2 regions of the Streptomyces sp. NPDC044984 genome follow, and region 2 is predicted to be linked to the other one. Evidence: riboswitches for the same ligand, from Rfam matches in the RefSeq annotation. Region 2 holds a riboswitch; the other holds the start of a gene.
What was found. A riboswitch is a leader RNA that binds a small molecule or an ion and turns the genes downstream of it on or off. The one in region 2 is predicted to bind glycine.
Positions count from the first base shown of each region.

Region 1: another riboswitch for glycine. It lies ahead of gcvP (aminomethyl-transferring glycine dehydrogenase); the one in region 2 lies ahead of gcvT (glycine cleavage system aminomethyltransferase GcvT).

Region 1 is NZ_JBEZBE010000016.1:7,006-14,764, forward strand. Features, by position in the region: gene AB0A94_RS18750 (MerR family transcriptional regulator) at 1-447, shown strand, start outside; gene AB0A94_RS18755 (bifunctional nuclease family protein) at 531-1,004, shown strand; gene AB0A94_RS18760 (MerR family transcriptional regulator) at 1,199-1,882, shown strand; gene AB0A94_RS18765 (DNA polymerase IV) at 1,942-3,330, shown strand; gene AB0A94_RS18770 (PRC-barrel domain-containing protein) at 3,341-3,715, opposite strand; glycine riboswitch at 3,831-3,926, shown strand; gene gcvP (aminomethyl-transferring glycine dehydrogenase) at 4,101-6,986, shown strand; gene AB0A94_RS18780 (ABC transporter ATP-binding protein) at 7,036-7,759, opposite strand, start outside.
Region 2 is NZ_JBEZBE010000003.1:123,100-130,858, reverse strand. Features, by position in the region: gene AB0A94_RS04465 (enhanced serine sensitivity protein SseB C-terminal domain-containing protein) at 100-849, opposite strand; gene AB0A94_RS04460 (enhanced serine sensitivity protein SseB) at 1,118-1,897, opposite strand; gene AB0A94_RS04455 (AAA family ATPase) at 1,951-2,619, opposite strand; glycine riboswitch at 2,843-2,943, shown strand; gene gcvT (glycine cleavage system aminomethyltransferase GcvT) at 3,113-4,231, shown strand; gene gcvH (glycine cleavage system protein GcvH) at 4,347-4,724, shown strand; gene glyA (serine hydroxymethyltransferase) at 4,740-5,999, shown strand; gene AB0A94_RS04435 (L-serine ammonia-lyase) at 6,167-7,534, shown strand.

The DNA of each region.
Region 1 (7,759 bases), on a different contig from region 2:
GGCGAGGCCGTCCAGCTGCCGGTGCTGGGCCGTCCGGGGGACGGGGACACCGGTCAGGAGCCCGCCGAGGAGTCCACGGCGGCGCGCATCGGGCGCGGCCGGCTGCTGGAGGCCGCCGGCATCGACGAGCGGATGCTCGCTGAGTGGGAGTCGTACGGGCTGCTCGTCCCGGTCGAGGAAGGCGTGTACGACGCCGAGTCGGTCACCGTCGCCGGGCTCATCACCGAGCTGGGGCGGTTCGGGATCGAGCCGCGTCATCTGAGGGCGATGAAGGCCGCCGCCGACCGCGAGGCCGGCCTGGTGGACCAGGTCGTCGCCCCGCTGAAGCGCCACCGGAATCCGCAGACCAGGGCCCACGCGCAGGCGCGCACGAAGGAGCTGGCGGGGCTCACGGTGAAGCTGCACGCGGCGCTGGTGCAGGCGGCGCTCGGGATACGGCTGCCCTGAGACGGAGCGGCGCGGGGCCCGGATCGGCCACCCGTTCCCCGCCCGACTACCCAAACGTCCCGGGCACGGCCTAGGGTTGCTGTGTGAACGAGCTCGATGTCGTAGGTGTCCGGGTCGAGATGCCCTCCAACCAACCGATCGTGCTGTTGCGTGAAGTGGGCGGCGACCGCTACCTCCCCATCTGGATCGGACCGGGGGAGGCGACGGCCATCGCCTTCGCCCAGCAGGGCATGGCACCCGCACGGCCGCTGACCCACGACCTGTTCAAGGACGTGCTGGAAGCCGTCGGGCAGGAGCTCACGGAAGTGCGCATCACCGATCTGCGCGAGGGCGTCTTCTACGCGGAGCTGGTGTTCGCCAGCGGCGTCGAGGTGAGTGCCCGCCCCTCCGACGCCATAGCGCTGGCCCTGCGGACGGGTACGCCGATCTACGGCAGTGACACGGTGCTCGACGACGCCGGGATCGCCATCCCGGACGAGCAGGAGGACGAGGTGGAGAAGTTCCGCGAGTTCCTCGACCAGATCTCGCCGGAGGACTTCGGAACCAGTAACCAGTGAGGGCGGTCGGCGGCCGCCACCCGGGTCGGCCGTCGTGGCTCGCGCCGAGCGCATTCGGCTAGCCTTTCCCCGCGGTGAGGTACGGGAAACCACTCTTAGGGTGATTATCACTCGGCGTGCCGAGTGTGGCGATCGTTGACGCACCCTTGGTGACTGCCTACCTTCGAGGAGGCAGGTCAAGGACGGAGGTCGGCGTGAGAAGCAGCGGCGACGGTACGGCTGGGGGTGCCCCCGGGCGCGGTTTCGGGGCGGGCGGGCCGTACCCTCCCCAGAGCTCCCGGCTCCGTCCGAGCGGGGGGCATCCCGCGCACGGCGGCGCGATCGACCAGGCTCCGCAGCGACCGACGGCCGTGCCGAGCAGCGGAGGGGCGACATCCATGGCGTCCGAGCAGATCGGCTACCGGGGGCCCACGGCCTGCGCCGCCGCCGGTATCACCTACCGGCAGCTCGACTACTGGGCCCGTACGGGGCTGGTCGAGCCGAGTGTGCGGCCGGCCCACGGATCGGGCACGCAGCGGCTGTACAGCTTCCGCGACGTCGTCGTGCTGAAGATCGTCAAGCGGTTCCTGGACACGGGCGTCTCCCTGCAGAACATCCGCACCGCGGTCCAGCACCTGCGTGAGCGCGGCTTCAGCGACCTGGAGCGCATGACGCTGATGAGCGACGGGGCCACGGTCTACGAGTGCACCTCGCCCGACGAGGTCCACGCCCTGCTCCAGGGTGGCCAGGGTGTCTTCGGCATCGCCGTGGGCGTGGTGTGGCGGGACGTGGAGAGCGCGCTGTCCCAGCTGCACGGGGAGCGCGTCGACACCGGGGAGACCCTGGTCGGGCACAACCCGATGGACGAGCTGGCCCGGCGGCGGAACAAGGCGGTCTGAGGCTGTCCGGGGACGTCCGGGAACGGCCGTTGTCAGTGGCGTAGGGCAGCATCGGAGACGTGAGATCCGCGCCCACGATCCTGCACCTCGACATGGACGCCTTCTTCGCCTCGGTGGAGCAGGCGTCCAAGCCGAGCCTGCGCGGGAAGGCGGTCGTCGTGGGCGGGCTCGGGCCGCGGGGTGTGGTGGCCACCGCCTCGTACGAGGCACGGATCTTCGGCGTCCACTCGGCGATGCCCATGGCGCAGGCCCGGCGGCGCGCGCCGAACGCCGCGTATCTGGTGCCGAGGTTCGCTCTCTACCGGTCGATCAGCGAGCAGGTGATGAGGCTGCTGAAGGCCCTGTCACCACTGGTGGAGCCGCTGAGTCTGGACGAGGCGTTCGTGGACCTGGAGGCCGGCGGTGCGGCCTGGGACGAGCGGTCGGCGCGCCTGGCAGGGGCGAAGCTGCGCGCGGACATACGAGCGGTCACGGGGCTCACCGGGTCGGTGGGGCTCGCGGCCTCCAAGATGCTGGCGAAGATCGCCTCGGAGCAGGCCAAGCCGGACGGACTGGTGCTGATCGAGCCGGGCACGGAGCGGGCCCTGCTGGGGCCGCTGCCGGTCCGCACCCTCCCGGGCGTCGGGCCGGCGACCGGTGATCACCTGCGGCGGGCGGGGATCCACACGGTCGACGAGCTCGCCGAGGCCGGGGAGGACGAGCTCGTACGGCTGCTGGGCAGGGCCCACGGACACGCGCTGTTCGCGATGGCGCTCGCCCGGGACGAGCGGCCCGTGGTGGCCGAGCGGGAGACCAAGTCGGTGTCGGTCGAGGACACGTACGACGTGGACATCCACGACCGGCTGCGGGTCGGTACGGAGGTGCGGCGGCTCGCGGACCGGTGCGTGAGCAGGCTGCGGGCGGCCGGCCTGTCGGGGCGGACCATCGTACTGAAGGTACGCCGGTACGACTTCTCGACCCTCACCCGGTCCGAGACGCTGCGGGGCCCCACGGACGATCCGGCGGTGGTGCGGGAGGCGGCCGCGCGGCTGCTGGACTCGGTCGACACGACGGGCGGGGTGCGGTTGCTGGGCGTCGGGGTCAGCGGGCTGGCCGACTACACGCAGGAGGACCTGTTCGCGCAGGCGGGCGGGCAGGTGGACGACCTTCCGCACGAGGAGACCGAGGCCGCGCCCGCACCTGAGCCGGAGACGCCCGCCGAGCGGCGCTGGCCGGCGGGGCACGACGTACGGCACGCCGTGCACGGGCCCGGATGGGTGCAGGGCAGCGGGCTGGGCCGGGTCACGGTGCGCTTCGAGACACCCGACTCGGAGCCGGGCCGGGTGAAGACCTTCCGCGTCGACGACCCGGCTCTGCAACCGGCGGAACCGCTGCCGCTGGTGTCCCGAAGACCCGGGGAGACCGAGGGCGCGGGGGCCGACGGAGGGGTGCGGGCGGAGGGCGGGTGAGCGGGGCGGATCAGGACGGCCTGTCGTTCCCGGCGAGTTTGCCGAAGTCGCGGTCCGGGAGGGGAGGAGGAGCGGCGAGGTCCAGGCCGTAGTGGTGGTAGAGCTGGAGTTCCTGTTCGGGGGAGAGGTGGCGGCCCACGCCGAAGTCGGGGGCGTCCTTGATGAGGGCGCGTTCGAAGGGGACGTGGAGGGCGCCGTCGACGAGGTCGCTGGGTTCCAGGGGGACGAAGGCGTCCCTGCTGAACAGGCCGGTGCGTATCGCCGCCCACTCCGGTACGCCGGTGGCGTCGTCGAGGTAGACCTCGTCGATCGTGCCGATCCGGGTTCCGTTGCGGTCGAACGCCTTGCGGCCGATCAGGTGGCGCGGATCGATGTCAGTCTGCACAGGCCCTCCACTGGTCGCAAACTCATCCGTAAGCACTACAGAACGGCACAATCGGCTGGACGGCCACTCGGAGGTTATTGGTGTGGTGCTCGCTGGTACGCTGGCAAACGGCTGCTGACCCCGTGCGGGAGAGCCCTCCGGACACCATCGGAGGCGCCGAAGGAGCAAATCCTCCCCGGAATCTCTCAGGCACACGTACCGCACGGACGAGGTCACTCTGGAAAGCAGGGCGGATGTCGACGGCTTCCGCTCTCACCGACGGTGAAAACCGGGCGCCTTCGGGCCGTCCGGTGAAGCTCTCAGGTTGAGATGACAGAGGGGGAGGCCGTCCGGGCACCCGCGCCGTGGTGCCCCTCGAAGGTCGTCGGACCAGGAGGCCTCCTCAATGACCGCCCCTCGCACTCCGCTCTCCGAGCTCGAACAGGGAATCCCCTTCGAGCAGCGCCACATCGGCCCCGACCACGAGGCCCGGGCCAAGATGCTCGCCCAGGTCGGCTACGGCTCGCTGGACGAGCTGACGGCCGCCGCCGTGCCGGACGTGATCAAGAACGCCGACGCGCTGGACCTGCCGGGTGCCCGGAGCGAGGCCGAGGTGCTGGCCGAGCTGCGCGCGCTGGCCGACCGCAACGAGGTGCTCGGCTCCATGATCGGGCTCGGGTACTACGGGACCTTCACCCCGCCCGTCATCCTGCGCAACGTGATGGAGAACCCGGCCTGGTACACGGCGTACACGCCGTACCAGCCGGAGATCTCCCAGGGACGGCTCGAGGCGCTGCTGAACTTCCAGACCGTGGTCGCCGAGCTCACCGGCCTGCCGACCTCGGGGGCCTCGCTGCTCGACGAGGGCACCGCCGCCGCCGAGGCGATGGCGCTGTCCCGGCGCATGGGCAAGAACAAGAAGGGCCTGTTCCTGGTCGACGCGGACGCGCTGCCGCAGACCATCGCCGTGATCGAGACCCGCGCCGAGCCGACCGGCGTCGAGGTCGTCGTCGCCGACCTGAGCGAGGGCATCCCCGCCGAGGTCGCCGGGCGCGAGATCAACGGCGTGCTGATCCAGTACCCGGGTGCCTCCGGTGCCGTGCGCGACATCAAGCCGGTGATCGACCAGGCGCACGAGCTCGGCGCGCTCGTCACCGTCGCCGCCGATCTGCTCGCCCTCACGCTGCTGAAGTCGCCCGGTGAGCTGGGCGCGGACATCGCGGTCGGCACCACGCAGCGCTTCGGTGTGCCGATGGGCTTCGGCGGGCCGCACGCCGGCTACATGGCCGTGCAGGAGAAGATGGCGCGCAGCCTGCCCGGACGGCTCGTCGGCGTCTCCGTCGACGCGGACGGGAACAAGGCCTACCGTCTCGCCCTCCAGACCCGTGAGCAGCACATCCGCCGCGAGAAGGCCACCAGCAACATCTGCACCGCCCAGGTGCTGCTCGCCGTCATGGCCGGCATGTACGCCGTCTACCACGGCCCGGAGGGGCTGCGGCTGATCGCCCGGCGCACCCACCGGTACGCCACCGTCCTCGCCCAGGGGCTGCGGGACGGCGGAGCCGAGATCGTGCACGGCTCCTACTTCGACACGCTGACCGTGCGCGTCGCCGGGCGGGCGGCGGAGGTCGTCGCCGCCGCCCGCGACAACGGCGTCAACCTGCGCCCGGTCGACGCCGACCACGTCTCGATCGCCTGCGACGAGACCACCACCCGGGAGCGGTTGGCCGCCGTGTGGAGCGCCTTCGGCGTCGAGGGCGACGTCGAGGCCCTGGACGCGGTCGCGCAGGACACGCTGCCGGACGCCCTGCTGCGCACCGACGAGTACCTGACCCACCCCGTCTTCCAGCAGTACCGCTCCGAGACCGCGATGCTGCGCTACCTGCGCCGGCTGTCCGACCGCGACTATGCGCTGGACCGCGGCATGATCCCGCTGGGCTCCTGCACCATGAAGCTCAACGCGACCACCGAGATGGAGCCGGTCACCTGGCCCGAGTTCGGTCAGCTGCACCCCTTCGCGCCCGCCGAGCAGGCCCGGGGCTACCTCACGCTCATCCACGAGCTGGAGGACCGTCTCGCCGAGGTCACCGGCTACGACAAGGTGTCCCTCCAGCCCAACGCCGGCTCCCAGGGCGAGCTGGCCGGTCTGCTCGCCGTACGCGGCTACCACCGGGCCAACGGCGACGAGCAGCGCACCGTCTGCCTCATTCCGTCCTCCGCGCACGGCACCAACGCAGCCAGCGCCGTGATGGCAGGCATGAAGGTCGTCGTCGTCAAGACGGCCGACGACGGCGAGATCGACGTCGCGGACCTGCGCGCCAAGATCGCGCAGTACCGCGACGAGCTGTCCGTGCTGATGATCACCTACCCCTCGACGCACGGCGTGTTCGAGGAGCACGTCGCCGACATCTGCGCCGAGGTGCACGAGGCCGGCGGTCAGGTGTACGTGGACGGCGCCAACCTCAACGCCCTGGTGGGGCTGGCCAAGCCGGGCCACTTCGGCGGTGACGTCTCGCACCTGAACCTGCACAAGACCTTCTGCATCCCGCACGGCGGCGGCGGCCCCGGCGTCGGCCCGGTCGGCGTGCGGGCGCACTTGGCGCCGTACCTGCCGAACCACCCGCTCCAGCCGGAGGCCGGTCCGAAGACCGGCGTCGGGCCCATCTCGGCGGCGCCGTGGGGCTCGGCGGGCATCCTGCCGATCTCCTGGGCGTACGTCCGTCTCATGGGCGGCGAGGGCCTGAAGCGGGCCACCCAGGTGGCCGTGCTCAGCGCCAACTACATCGCCAAGCGCCTGGAGCCGCACTACCCGGTGCTCTACACCGGCCCCGGCGGGCTGGTCGCGCACGAGTGCATCATCGACCTGCGCCCGCTGACCAAGGCGACCGGCGTCAGCGTCGACGACGTGGCCAAGCGGCTGATCGACTACGGCTTCCACGCGCCGACGATGTCGTTCCCGGTGGCCGGCACGCTGATGATCGAGCCCACCGAGTCCGAGGACCTCACCGAACTCGACCGGTTCTGCGAGGCGATGATCGCGATACGCGCGGAGATCGAGAAGGTCGGCTCCGGCGAGTGGCCCGCGGACGACAACCCGCTCCGCAACGCCCCGCACACCGCCGCCGCGCTCGGCGGGGAGTGGGAGCACGCGTACGACCGCGCGGAGGCCGTCTTCCCGGCCGGGGTGAGCGCCGCCGACAAGTACTGGCCGCCGGTGCGCCGCATCGACCAGGCCTTCGGCGACCGCAACCTGGTCTGCTCCTGCCCGCCGCTGGACGCGTACGAGGACTGACACACGCCGAAGGGGGCCCCTCCACAGGGGCCCCCTTCGGCGTGTGCGGCTACGCCGGGTACGCGTGCGTCTGCGTCGCCTTGACCGTCGCCCAGACCGTCGCGCCCGGATGCAGGTCGAGTTCGGCCGCGGCGACCGTGGTGAGGTCGGCGGCCAGGGCGAGTTCGCCGGTGAGCTCCGCGCGGACCCGGTCCCCGTGGGTCTCCAGACCGGCGACCGCGCAGCGCCAGAGGTTGCGGGCGCTGGAGCCGGTCGGCCGGTCCCGGTACAGGGTGACGGCGCCGGGCGGGAACGCCACGAAGGCGGGCCCGGAGAGGCCCTCCGTGGTGTTCACGGCGGGGCCCGCGTCGAGCCGCACCGTGTGGCCGTCGGCCTGCCCGCGGTACAGGTTGAGGCCGACCAACTGGGCGATGTACTCGGTGCGCGGGTGGCGGGCGATGTCGGAGGGCGTGCCCTCCTGCACGATCCGGCCCTGTTCCACGACGACCAGACGGTCGGCGAGCACCATGGCGTCCAGCGGGTCGTGCGTGACCAGGACGGCGACGGCCTCGAACGCCGCCAGATGACGGCGGAGCTGCGCGCGCACCTCCAACCGGGTGCGGGCGTCCAGGGCGGCGAGCGGTTCGTCCAGGAGCAGCAGCCGGGGGTGGGTGGCCAGGGCGCGGGCGAGGGCCACCCGCTGGGCCTGGCCGCCGGACAGCCGCCGGGGCTTGGCGCCCGCGTGCTCGGCCAGACCCATGCGGTCGAGCCACTCGGCGGCCCGGGCGCGTGCC
Region 2 (7,759 bases):
CCTGTCCACTTCGTGGACGGTGACACCCCGTCAGCACGCCGACGTCCGGGCCGGTCAGCCTCAGTGCGCGGGCGATTCAGCCCCGATGCGCGGGCCGGTTCAGCCCCGGTGCGCCGGCGGATAGCCGTAGGCCGCGGCGGGGGGCGCCGCGGCACCGTGGGCCTCGCGGTCGTAGAACGGGCGGGAGTTGGCGCGCAGCCACATCGCGACCGGGTCGTGCTCGTCGGACATCGCGACGGTCGACACGGGCAGTCCGTCCGGGACCGCGCCGAGGGACTGCTGCATCATCGCGCGTACGGCGTCCACGGCGGGCGGGGAGGCGTCGTACACGTCCAGGCCGATGGCGAGGTACGGGGCGCCCAGCGCGGGCTGCACCCAGGCGCGGCGCAGGGAGCGGACGGCCGGGGTGCGGTGGGCGTTCTGCGCGAGGAGGGCGTAGAACTGAGGGATCTCGATGGCCGGTTCGGACAGCCGCAGCGGTCCGGCGGGCCGGTGGTCCAGGCCGCCGGCGATCCGGCGCAGGTCCAGCCAGGGGATGCCGACGCCGCCGCCGGGGGCGTGCGGATTGAGCCAGAGCCCGTAGTGGTCGGGGTAGAGCGCGCGGGCCACCTCGAGGCCGTCGACCACCTCGTACGACCGGTTCCAGCCGCTGGCGGACAGCTCCTGGGCGGAGGTGACGCAGGGCGCGTAGCCGAAGCCGTCGACCTCCATGTTTCCGTACTGGGCGTCCGGGGAGCCGGCCTGGCCGTGCCAGAGCAGCATCCAGACCTGGCCGGATGCGGGGGTCGCGAGAGCGCGCAGCAACGCCTCGTACGCGTCGTAACGCCCGGGCGTCACCTGGCGCAGCATGTGCTCGACCTGCCCGGCCGCCGCGGTGCCAGCGCTCACTTGTATCGCCCCTCCGTACCTCGCCAGCGGATGGACCTAGCTTAAGCCGACGCCGTGCGGCGGGCTGCCTGGCTGCATTGCGGAGAACTCGCGGAAGAGCTCGGGGCCGCGCGTCGTCCGGCGGGTGCGGGTGCGTTGTGGTTGTTCGCGCAGTTCCCCGCGCCCCTAGGGGGTTGGTCGCGCCCGCGCGGCGGAGCCGCACATCGCTACAGCCCCGCGCCCCCGGGGGTTACAGCGCGCGCTGATAGAAGGGGCTGACCTTGGTGCGGAGCCAGTCGCCGACCGGGTCCTGGGCGATGTCCAGGACGATGAGGTTGACCGGCCAGGGGGCGGGGGCCCGGCCGAGGGCCCGGCCCAGGGCGTTCAGGGGGAGGGTGCGGGCGTCGCCCTCCCACCGGGAGAGCTCCACGCCGACGAAGAGGACCGGGTCGGCCGTCTCGATCGCGGCGAGGCAGCGGCGGGCGGTGGTCACCACGCCGATGGAGTCGAACTCCGCCGAGGCGGCGGCGAGGAAGTCCAGCGGGTCGTCCTGCCAGTCGGGCTCGAACAGCCGGACCCGGCCGCCTGCCGCCGGGCCGTCCAGCAGGGTGCGTCCGGCCCGGCACAGTTCGGCGACGGCCGGCGGCGGCAGCGGGATGCCGACCACGCCGCCGGGGTTCACCGCGATCCCGGCCTGCGGCGGCAGGCCGCGGGCGAACTCCACGGCGGGCGCGACCGTGTACGACAGGTGAGGGCCGACGACCTGGCGGAACTGCTCCTCGGAGCTGAAGACGGGGACGTAGGCCTGGCCGTCGATCTCCAGGGTGGGCAGGTCCAGCGGGCCGCTGTCCGGGCCGCCGCCGTTCGGCAGCGGTACCCAGACGAAGCTGCGGCCCAGCACCTCGATGATCCTGCCGCCCGCCGAGGGGACGCCCAGGGAGGCGGAGAGCACCTCCTCCAGCTCGTTGCCGGGCCATCCGCCGTGCGGGTGGGGGTGCGCCTGTGCCGGGAAGTCCGCCGGGAAGTCCATCTGCCTACCGCCTGCTGCCTGAAGCCACTGCTGTGGCTGGAAAGGCTATCCGGTCAGCCCGTGAAGCCGACCCGGTGCAGCGCGTCCGCCGCGTCCCGGTCGATCAGGACCGCCGAACCGCAGCCCGCCGGCAGTGCGCCCCGCTCCACCGCGCGCAGCAGCCGCTCGCTCGCCGCGCGGTGCCGCAGGAACGCGTAGCGCGAGACGCCGCGCCCGCGTTCGCGCTGGCCAGCCAGGGCCTGCTGCGGGGTGACGTCGAGCAGCAGCAGGTGCAGGCTCGCGCCCCGGCGGCGGGCCTCGCGGGCCAGCCAGCGGCGCACCCAGGCCTGCGTACCGCAGTCGTGCACGACGGCCGGTCCGCCGGCGCGCAGCACGCGGCGCAGCCCGGCGTAGTGGGCGAGGCGGACCAGCGGGCGGTACATCGCGTACGGCAGCAGGCGCGGCATGCGGCGGTCCCAGCGGTCCCGGGTGTCCTGGGAGTCGACGCGGGTGCCGCGCACCGTGCGCCGCATCAGCGTGGACTTGCCGCTGCCGGGCAGCCCGGTGACCACGACGAGGTCCCGGGGCCCGAAGAGCAGGGCGCGCGGGCTGCGGCCGGCCCGCGCGCGCAGATCGCGGACGACGGGCGCCGGCAGCGCGCCGCGGGCCCCCCGGGCCCGGGCGGCCGGCTGCTGGGGCAGCGCGACGCCCGTGGTGGTGGCGCACGCCGTGGTCCTGTTCACCGTGATCGTCCTCCCCTGGGGCCGGGTACGAGTACCGATCCCCGCCGAGTGTAAAGAGAAGGTAATGCCGGATGTCTGTCGTTTCCGTCCGTTTCTCGAAACAGGCGTGTCACGGCCCTCCGTGACGGCGCCCGCACACCCTGTGCACCCCCTGTGAAGGGTCCCCCTGCCGCGGCCCCGCGATGCGTGCAATGATGTGCGCGCCAACTGCATACCGGCCGTTTGAATCCGCGCGGGAGAGTCCCCGGCACCGTTTGCCGCCGGGGCGCCGAAGGAGCAAGTCCCTCCCTTGAATCTCTCAGGCCCCGTTACCGCGCGGGCGAGGCACATCTGAAAAGCGGGCCGCCGAAGGACATCCAGCAGTGCTCCGGTGGCTCCACCCAAGGTGCAAGCCAGGACGCCCCCTGCGTGGGCGGTCATGGCGAACCTCTCAGGTTCCGATGACAGATGGGGAGGAAACGACCTCGCCTGTCATGCCTTGGGAGACCGACCGATGAGCAGTACCGAACCCCGTCGGACCGCGCTCGACGCCCTGCACCGTTCGCTCGGCGCGACGATGACCGACTTCGCCGGCTGGGACATGCCCCTGCGCTACGGCTCCGAGCGCGACGAGCACAACGCCGTGCGCACGAGGGCCGGCCTGTTCGACCTCTCGCACATGGGCGAGATCACCGTCACCGGCCCGGAGGCCGCCGCGCTCCTCGACCACGCCCTGGTCGGCGACATCGGGGGCGTCAGGCCCGGCCGCGCCCGCTACACCATGATCTGCCGCGAGGACGGCGGCATCCTGGACGACCTGATCGTCTACCGGCTGGACGACACCGAGTACCTGGTGGTCGCCAACGCCTCCAACGCGCAGACGGTGCTCGACGCGCTCGTCGAGCGCTCGGCCGGCTTCGACGCCGAGGTCCGCGACGACCGCGACGCGTACGCGCTGCTGGCCGTGCAGGGTCCCGAGTCCCCGGGGATCCTCGCGTCGCTCACCGACGCCGACCTGGACGGCCTGAAGTACTACGCCGGTCTGCCCGGCACGGTCGCCGGTGTGCCCGCGCTCATCGCCCGTACCGGCTACACCGGCGAGGACGGCTTCGAGCTGTTCGTGAGGCCCGAGCACGCGGTCGAGCTGTGGCAGGCGCTGACCAAGGCGGGCGAGGGCGCCGGCCTGGTCCCCTGCGGGCTGTCCTGCCGGGACACGCTCCGCCTGGAGGCCGGCATGCCGCTGTACGGGCACGAGCTCACCACCGGCCTCACGCCCTTCGACGCCGGTCTCGGCCGGGTGGTGAAGTTCGAGAAGGAGGGCGACTTCGTGGGCCGCGCCGCGCTGGCCGAGGCCGCCGCCCGCGCCGGGCAGAACCCGCCGCGCGTCCTGGTCGGCCTGGTCGCCGAGGGCCGCCGGGTCCCGCGCGCCGGGTACGCGGTCGTGGCCGGCGGCGAGGTGATCGGCGAGGTCACCTCCGGCGCGCCCTCCCCCACGCTGGGCAAGCCGATCGCGATGGCGTACGTCGACGCGGCGCACGCGGCGCCCGGCACCGAGGGCGTCGGCGTGGACGTCCGCGGCAGCCACGAGCCGTACGAGGTCGTGGCGCTGCCGTTCTACAAGCGGCGGAAGTGACACCGTCGCAGACGGCTTCCACACGCACCGGTGAGCACGTCGTGCCTGCTCACCGGCGCGCCGCACGCAGTCCCCTCAGTCATCAGCAGTCCCCCCGTACAGGAGAATCCAGACCATGAGCAACCCCACGCAGCTGCGTTACAGCAAGGAGCACGAGTGGCTGTCGGCCGCCGAGGACGGCGTGTCGACGGTCGGCATCACGGAGCACGCGGCCAACGCGCTCGGCGACGTGGTCTTCGTCCAGCTCCCCGAGGTCGGTGACAGCGTGACCGCGGGCGAGACCTGCGGCGAGCTGGAGTCCACCAAGTCGGTCAGCGACCTGTACTCCCCGGTCAGCGGTGAGATCACCGAGGTGAACGAGGACGTCGTGAACGACCCCTCGCTGGTGAACTCCGCACCCTTCGAGGGCGGCTGGCTGTTCAAGGTGCGGGTCACCGACGAGCCGGCCGACCTGCTCTCCGCCGCCGAGTACGACGCCGAAATCGCCGGCTGAGGAGTCCGTAGCCGCATGTCCGTTCTGAACACGCCCCTGCACGAGCTCGACCCCGCCGTGGCCGCCGCGGTCGACGCCGAGCTGCACCGCCAGCAGTCCACCCTCGAGATGATCGCCTCGGAGAACTTCGCCCCGGTCGCGGTCATGGAGGCCCAGGGCTCGGTCCTCACCAACAAGTACGCCGAGGGCTACCCCGGCCGCCGCTACTACGGCGGCTGCGAGCACGTCGACGTGATCGAGCAGATCGCCATCGACCGGGTCAAGGAGCTCTTCGGCGCCGAGCACGCCAACGTGCAGCCGCACTCGGGCGCGCAGGCCAACGCCGCCGCGATGTTCGCGCTGCTCAAGCCCGGCGACACGATCATGGGCCTGAACCTCGCGCACGGCGGGCACCTGACCCACGGCATGAAGATCAACTTCTCCGGCAAGCTCTACGACGTGGTCGCCTACCACGTCGGCGACGACGGCCAGGTCGACATGGCCGAGGTCGAGCGCCTCGCCAAGGAGAAGAAGCCGAAGCTGATCGTCGCCGGCTGGTCGGCGTACCCGCGTCAGCTGGACTTCGCCGCGTTCCGCCGGATCGCGGACGAGGTCGGCGCGTACCTCATGGTCGACATGGCGCACTTCGCCGGTCTGGTCGCCGCGGGCCTGCACCCGAACCCGGTGCCGCACGCCCACGTCGTGACGACGACCACGCACAAGACCCTCGGCGGCCCGCGCGGCGGTGTGATCCTCTCCACGGCCGAGCTGGCCAAGAAGATCAACTCCGCGGTCTTCCCGGGTCAGCAGGGCGGCCCGCTGGAGCACGTGATCGCCGCCAAGGCGGTCGCCTTCAAGGTGTGCGCCTCCGAGGACTTCAAGGAGCGCCAGCGCCGTACCCTGGAGGGCGCCCGCATCCTGGCCGAGCGCCTGGTCAAGGACGACGTCAGGGCCGTGGGCGTGGACGTGCTGTCCGGCGGCACGGACGTGCACCTGGTCCTGGTCGACCTGCGCGACTCGGAGCTGGACGGACAGCAGGCCGAGGACCGGCTCCACGAGGTCGGCATCACCGTCAACCGCAACGCGATCCCGAACGACCCGCGTCCGCCGATGGTCACCTCGGGTCTGCGCATCGGCACGCCCGCCCTGGCCACCCGCGGTTTCACCGCCGAGGACTTCGCCGAGGTCGCGGACGTGATCGCCGAGGCGCTGAAGCCGTCCTTCGACGTGGAGGCGCTCCGGGCCCGGGTGACGGCACTCGCCGCGAAGCACCCGCTGTACCCCGGTCTGAAGTAATTTCGTACGCTTTCATACATACGGGCATCAGGGGCATCGCGCACACTGGGTCAGTGGGCGCGGTGCCCCGCACCATGCACCGCATGAACGATTCGTCACCCTTGCTCTTCTGAACCACCCCCTTCCCGGTGGACAGCGTCGTCCGCCGAACCCTTAGGAGTCCTCCCGTGGCCATCTCGGTCTTCGATCTCTTCTCGATCGGCATCGGCCCGTCCAGTTCGCACACGGTCGGCCCGATGCGGGCGGCCCGGATGTTCGCCCGGCGGCTGCGCAACGAGGACCTGCTGGACTCCGTCGTCTCGGTGCGGGCCGAGCTGTACGGCTCCCTGGGCGCCACCGGCCACGGCCACGGCACGCCCAAGGCGGTGCTGCTCGGCCTGGAGGGCGACTCGCCGCGCACGGTGGACGTGGAGTCGGCCGACGAGCGGGTGGAGAAGATCAAGGACGGCGGCCGGATCCGGCTGCTCGGCGAGCACGAGATCGCGTTCTCCTTCGACGACGACATGGTGCTGCACCGCCGCAAGGCGCTCCCGTACCACGCCAACGGCATGACCCTGTGGGCGTACGACGCCTCCGGCGCGCAGCTGCTGACCAAGACGTACTACTCGGTCGGCGGCGGCTTCGTCGTCGACGAGGAGGCGGTGGGCGCGGACCGCATCGTGCTGGACGACACGGTCCTGAAGTACCCCTTCCGCACGGGTGACGAGCTGCTGCGCCTGACGCGGGAGACCGGCCTGTCCATCTCCGCCCTGATGCTGGAGAACGAGCGCGCCTGGCGGAGCGAGGAGGAGATCCGCGCGGGCCTGCTGGAGATCTGGCGGGTGATGCGGGCGTGCGTCGACCGCGGCATGTCCCGCGAGGGCATCCTGCCGGGCGGTCTGAAGGTGCGCCGCCGGGCCGCGCACACCGCGCGCAAGCTCCGCTCCGAGGGCGACCCGCAGGCCCTGGCCATGGAGTGGATCACCCTCTACGCCATGGCCGTGAACGAGGAGAACGCGGCCGGCGGCCGGGTCGTCACGGCGCCGACGAACGGCGCGGCGGGGATCATCCCGGCCGTCCTGCACTACTACATGAACTTCGTCCCCGGTGCCGACGAGGAGGGCGTGGTCCGCTTCCTGCTCGCCGCCGGCGCGATCGGCATGCTCTTCAAGGAGAACGCCTCGATCTCCGGCGCCGAGGTCGGCTGCCAGGGCGAGGTCGGCTCCGCCTGCTCGATGGCGGCGGGTGCCCTCGCGGAGGTGCTGGGCGGCTCCCCCGAGCAGGTGGAGAACGCCGCCGAGATCGGCATGGAGCACAACCTCGGTCTGACCTGCGACCCCGTCGGCGGCCTGGTGCAGATCCCGTGCATCGAGCGCAACGGCATGGCCGCGGTGAAGGCGGTCACGGCGGCCCGGATGGCGATGCGCGGCGACGGCTCGCACAAGGTGTCCCTGGACAAGGTCATCAAGACGATGAAGGACACCGGCGCGGACATGTCGGTCAAGTACAAGGAGACGGCCCGGGGCGGGCTGGCGGTCAACATCATCGAGTGTTAGGGGAACGGGCCCTGACCAGCGCGTTCGTGTCTCAGGCTGTGTCTTCGCCGTGACCGCAGTTACGCCACTCGGCAGGAATTCACCCGCTGGACACCGTACTTGGCGAAAACGCGGCTGACTCCGGCTCGTTAAGGACGACGATCGAGGACTCGGCGAGTCGGCTGCCTCGTCCGCGCCTTGCTCCCCGGTTGCCCGTAGGCGGGGCTTTCGCGTCTCTGCCGACCA